One region of the Microbacterium sp. SLBN-146 genome, then DNA from elsewhere that is predicted to be linked to it. Evidence: predicted binding sites of a transcription regulator. Region 1 holds the regulator's gene; the other holds the start of a gene.
What was found. The regulator LexA, encoded in region 1, represses DNA repair genes until DNA is damaged. The targets are predictions, from matches to a motif close to TCGAACANNTGTTCGA.
Positions count from the first base shown of each region.

Region 1 (3,084 bases):
GGTGAACTCCCGGTCGGGGTAGCGATTCACGTCTCGTAGTGCGAAGGCGATCGAGTCGAGGATGTCATCCGCGACGTCCTGGGGTACCGCATGAGTGTTCTCATTGACGTTCAACGCAACCGGCAGGGCTGCCTGCGGCGCTCCATACGGCGTCAGACCGCGGAGATCGTCACGTAACGGGAGTCTGTCCAGGCGAGAAGTCACGCACGCAATCGTAGAACGCCTGGATGCCGTCACGGTCCGGTGCGCAGCGACTCGGCGCGGTCGTCACGGCGCGAGACACGCGCGGATCACTGCGCGGTCGAGTACTCGGCCGGGATCGCGATGGTCTGGCCGATCTCGATGAGGCCACCGGGAAGGGCGTTGAGACGCGCGATCGCGTCGACGACGTCTCTCGGATCCGACGTGGGCGCGACCTCCTGGGCGATCGACCACAGCGTGTCGCCGTACGAGACCGTGACAACCGAGAACGGGACCGTTGCGCCGTTGTCGCGCGACGCAAGTGCCGCTCCCCCGCTGATCAGCCCGTACGTGAGGAGGACGGCGATGGGAGCTGCGACCAGGAACGCGAGAACGCGACGGCCACGGACCGTTAGGCGGAGCCGGGTCTCGGGGGCGATGGTGGCGGTGTAGGCGCTCATGGGTTGTCTCCTCGGTACGGGAAGAGGTTCGCATCCGACCTCCGGCCGGGGAGGTCGGATGCGAAGTTCTCTTCCGAAGCTATCTTCGATGTATGCTGATGTCAACACGACGTTCGCGAGTCCGGTATTCGAACGCGACACGCGGAGCAGCTGCTCCGGGTTGTTCTCGAAACCGGATAGCGTTTCGATGAGGTCACCCCACCACAGACCTCCGACATTCGAAGACAGGAGCTGGAGATGAGCGAAGCGGCCGGGCGGGAAAGGCCTCAGACGCGGCGCCGGAAGAGCCTGAGCGACAAGCAGCTCGCGATCCTCGAGGTGATCCAGCGGTCGATCGCGCGTCACGGCTATCCGCCCAGCATGCGAGAGATCGGCGATGCGGTCGGCCTCAAGTCGCTTTCGAGCGTGACGCATCAGCTCAACCAGCTCGAACTGAGCGGGTACCTCCGACGCGATGCCGGAAAGACCCGTGCCATGGAGGTCCTCATCGACCTCCCCGGTACGGCAGGCGAGAATCCCGCCGACACCGCCCCGACGGTCGGCGACGCTGCCCTCGTGCCACTCGTGGGGCGGATCGCGGCCGGTGTTCCCATCACCGCCGACCAGCAGATCGACGAGGTCTTCCCCCTCCCGCGTCAACTCGTCGGCAAGGGCGATCTGTTCATGCTCAAGGTCTCGGGCGAGTCGATGATCGATGCCGCCATCTGCGACGGCGACTGGGTCGTCATCCGATCGCAGTCGACCGCCGACAACGGCGAGATCGTCGCGGCGATGCTCGACGGCGAAGCGACGGTGAAGACCTTCCGCCAGCGCGACGGACACACGTGGCTTCTCCCCCGCAACTCGGCGTTCGAGCCCATCCTCGGCGATGACGCGGTCGTCCTCGGCAAAGTCGTGGCGGTGCTTCGCGCCGTCTGACCCGGGATTAGCGTGGGAGTCGTGACCATTCCCTACGGCTCGTGGCCCTCCCCCCTTTCGGCAGCGAGCGTCTCAGCGGCCTCTCCTCGCTTCGAAGGAGCGCAGTTCGTCGGCGACGACGTCTGGTGGGCGGAGAGCATCGCCGCGGAGGGCGGGCGGACGGCTGTGCGCCGGCGCACGGCATCCGGCGATGTGGAGACGCTCCTTCCAGCGCCCTGGAATGCGCGCTCCCGCGTGCACGAATACGGCGGGGGTGCGTGGACAGCTGTCGGCGACGCTCTCGTCTTCGTCGAGAAGACGGACCAGCGCGTCTGGATACTGCGCCCGGGGTCCGAGCCCATCCCTGCGACGTCCGCGGACCCCACGGCCCGCTACGGAGGTCTGCGCCGCGGCGAGGGCTTCGTCCTCGCCGTCCGCGAGCGCGACATCGGCACCGCCGTCCCCGCGCGAGACATCGTCCGCATTCCGCTCGATGGTGGTGCGACGACGTCGCTCGTGGCGGGAAGCGATTTCGTCGCACAGCCTTCACTGTCCCCCGACGGCACTCGGCTCGCATGGATCGCGTGGAATCACCCCGCCATGCCGTGGGATGCGAGTGAACTACGCGTCGGGACGATCGAAGACGGCAAAGTCACGGCATGGCCGACGCGCGCGGGCGGATCGACGTCCCCGGTTCAGCCCATCTGGCTAGACGACGAGACCATCGTCTTCAGCGATGACCCGACGGATCGCTGGAATCTGTATCGGCTCCGGCTCGGCGAGGAGAACCCGCTGGCCATCGCGCCCTCCGATGCGGACACGGGCGGCGGGCTGTGGGTCCTCGGCGCCCGCTGGTTCGATGTCCTCGCCGACGGGAGGATCGTCGCTCTCCGAACGAACGGCGCCGATGAGACCGTCGTGATCGACCCCGCATCCGGCGCTGTGACTCCGTTGAACACGCCGTTGTCCACGGGGGGCGTCGTGGAGGATGCCGTCGGCACACGCGTCCTCCTGAGTGGATCCACGCGTGTCGACGGCCCCGGACTCTGGTCCGTCGACATCGACACGGGCGACGTGACGACCGTGAGCGGCGCGTCAGCACCCTGGGGAGCGCAGTGGATGCCACAGCCCCGCGCCGTCCGTTTCGACGGACCGAGCGGGCCGATCGAGGCGTTCGACTATCCACCGACGAATCCGCTCTGCGCTGCGCCCGTCGGCGAGAAGCCGCCGTACGTCGTCTTCGTGCACGGTGGCCCGACGGCCCACGTGGGTCCCGCTGCGTCGGGCAAGATCGCCTACCTGACCAGCCGAGGCATCGGGGTTCTTGACGTCAACTACGGAGGGTCGACCGGCTATGGCCGGAGGTACCGCGAACGCCTGCGAGGCGCCTGGGGCATCATCGATGTCGACGACGTCGCCGCAGCCGCGCGCGGTCTCGCGGCATCCGGAACTGCCGATCCGGAACGGATCGCGATCGCCGGAGGGTCGGCGGGCGGTTGGACGGTCCTCGGCGCCGTGACACGCACAGACGCTTTCGCGGCGGGCA
Region 1 is NZ_VFMR01000001.1:3,237,040-3,240,123, forward strand. It holds gene FBY39_RS14605 (histidinol-phosphate transaminase) at 1-204, opposite strand, end outside; gene FBY39_RS14610 (LysM peptidoglycan-binding domain-containing protein) at 291-641, opposite strand; gene lexA (transcriptional repressor LexA) at 879-1,559, shown strand; gene FBY39_RS14620 (prolyl oligopeptidase family serine peptidase) at 1,581-3,084, shown strand, end outside.

Region 2 (3,084 bases), 1.3 Mb from region 1:
CTGCATATCGTCTGAGTTGTCGACAGCGACGGCGTGCCAGTCGGTCGGCACGAACCTCACGGTGCTCGGTGGTCGATCACGGTAGGTGCGTGACGTCGGCGAGATCCACTCGATGATTCCTCCCGGTCGTTGTCGCACCCGCCACGCCGTGTGGTGTTTCAGCGTGTGGTGTCGACGACAGAAGTGGGCAAGATTCGTCTCGCTCGTCGGGCCGCCCTTCGCGGCATCCTTCGTGTGATCGATGTCGGAACGCCTCGCGGACCGGCGGCATCCGGGCATGCGACAGTGTTCGTCACGTGCGCGCAAGTGGCGCCGAAGGCTCTCGTCGGGACGGTAGCGGTCGACCGCGAGCACAGCACCCGTGTGCGGGTGAGTCAGGACGCGATCCCAACCCGACGCCTTGCCCGCGAGCCGGAGAGCCAGCGTCGTTTCGATCGGACCGTATCCTGCGAGCAGGCAAGGTTCCGTGCCGACACCGGCGGCCGTGAGCACGGGCACCGTGACCTGCACGTGCCCCGTGACGGCCCCGAGCGCGCCGTCCCCATGCGCGGCGGGCGCTCCCGCAAGAAGCAGGTCGGCGAACACGTCGGCGCGCAGCTGGTCGATCGTGCGCGTATCGGCGATGGCGGACTGCGAATCGGGAACGCCCAGGTCGTGGCCGGCGTCGCTTCCTTCCTGTCGCAGCTTCGTCGGTCCCGTCACGAACGCGGGTTCCGCCGCATCGCCGCGCGCGCACTCCGCGGTCGTGCCCGCGCCCGCATCCTCTGCACCCGCGGCCGCACCCTCCGCGTCGTCGAGCCCAGGCTCGGCGTCCGACGCTCCACGCACCTCGCGCGCCAACTGCGTTAGGCGGTCGAAGATCGCGTACGCGAGCGGTGCCGGCTGATCGGCGATGATCCGAGCGAGACCGTCGTCGAGATCGATCAGTCGGACGAGCCGGTCGTCGAGGGCGCGGCGTTGGCGGTCGGCCGTCTCTTCCGGATCGAGCCGCGCTGCGACGGCACGAGCGAGCGCCCGAAGACGTGCGGGGGCTTCGGTTTCTGCAATACCGAGCGCCGTCGCTTCGAACTGAGCGAAGACAGCATCGTCGGAGATCGCGGCACCGATGTCGAGGATGATGCGCGCGTGCGCCGCGGAGATCCGCCCGTCTTCCCACGCGCACAGAGTCGCCTGGAAGCGGGACGTCAGACTCGCGGCATCGCCCATGCGTGACTGCACCGTACGGTCGGACACACGCATCGCGGCGCCGAGTTCGGCGGCGACCTCTCGAATCGCGAGGTCGCCGCGCGTCATTCGTCGCCCCGCCGCCCGCGCCTGTGCGGTCCGAGCGATCGTGAGGTCGACAGCCTCCGACAGGAGGCGCTCCTGTCGCGCTTCGAAAGCCGCGATCTGCCGCCGTGTCTCGATCATCCCCGTGACGAGGTCATCGAGCGCGTTCGTCCACCCCTCGTCGGTGGTCAGATTGTGGCTCATGCATATAAGCGTAGTACGAACATACGACACAGATCGAAGAGGTGTCGAATCTGTGTACTATTCAGACGTCTGGGGGGATGTGGATTCACCGCGCGACCGAAGGCCGTTCGTAAGATCGAGGCATGGCGAACGATTCCGCAGCGGGTGTGCCCAGGTGGGTGAGGGTCGCGGTGTGGAGCATCGCACTCAGCATCGCGGTGCTGGGGATTGTGTTGGCGATCGTGGCGAACAGCTTGTGGCCCCTGATTGCTTTTGCGGGCTTGGCTATTCCGATGTTCCCGATCGGGTCGCCTCGAACGTCGGGTTCCCGGTCCGCTGACGTGTGATCACGCGATCAGGCTGCGAGTTCGCCGCCCGCGACACTCGTCAGTCTGAGAACAGATCCTGCAGGCGGCGCACACCCTCGAGCAGCGCGTCGTCGCCCAGGGCGTAAGAGAGCCGGAGATATCCGGAAGGCCCGAACGCCTCGCCCGGCACGACGGCGACTTCCGCCTCGTCGAGGATGAGGTCCGCGAGCTCGAGCGAGGTCTCGATCCGCTTCCCGCGCCACTCGCGCCCCAAGAGGCCCTGAACGTCGGGGTAGGCGTAGAACGCGCCCAGCGGATCGGGAACCGTGACTCCCGCGATCTTCGACAGCTCCGCGACGATCACCTGGCGCCGTCGGTCGAAGGCCTGCCGGAACTCCTCCGCCTCGGTCTGGGGTCCCGTCAACGCCGCGAGCGCGGCGCGCTGAGCGATGTTGTTGACGTTCGACGAGAGGTGCGACTGGAGGTTCGCCGCGAGCTTGATCGCGTCGGCGGGTCCGACCATCCAGCCCACGCGCCAGCCCGTCATGGCATACGTCTTGGCGACGCCGTTGACGAGGATCGTCTGGTTCGCGGCATCCGGAACGGCCTCGACGATCGACACGGCGCGTGCGCCACCGTAGACGAGGTTCTGGTAGATCTCGTCCGAGATGATCCAGATCCCGTGCTCGACCGCCCACTCTCCGATGGCCTGCGTCTCTTCGGGCGTGTAGACCGAGCCCGTGGGGTTTGACGGAGACACGAAGACGAGAGCCGTCGTTCGGTCCGTCCGCGCCTGTTCGAGCTGCTCGACCGTGACCTTGTAGTCCTGATCGGCCCCCGCGAACACTTCGACGGGAACACCGTCGGCGAGCGCGATCGCTTCGGGATACGTCGTCCAGTACGGGGCCGGGAGGAGCACTTCGTCGCCGGGGTTCAGGACTGTCTGGAATGCCTGGTAGACCGCCTGCTTTCCCCCGTTGGTCACGACGACCTGCGAGGCGGACACCTCGAGCCCGGAGTCGCGCAGCGTCTTGGCGGCGATCGCCTCCCGGAGGACGGGCAGGCCGACCGCTGGTGTGTAGCGGTAGTTCGCCGGATCGTGCAGGGCTTCTGCTGCCGCGTCGACGATGAACTGCGGTGTCGCGAAGTCGGGCTCGCCGGCGGCATACGAGATGACGGGCCGGCCGGCGGCTTGGAGGGCCTTCGCCTTGGCGTCGACCTTGAGGGTCGCCGATTCGGCGATGGAGCTGAGCTTGCGGGATAGAGGGGCGCGTTCGGTCACGCCTCCGAGCGTACTCGGGCGGAGCGTGAGCCGCGGGGCAGC
Region 2 is NZ_VFMR01000001.1:1,890,654-1,893,737, forward strand. It holds gene FBY39_RS08040 (HNH endonuclease signature motif containing protein) at 1-1,473, opposite strand, end outside; gene FBY39_RS08045 (pyridoxal phosphate-dependent aminotransferase) at 1,840-3,042, opposite strand.
Region 2: the regulator LexA is predicted to act here: its motif matches at 1,518-1,533, upstream of FBY39_RS08040 (HNH endonuclease signature motif containing protein).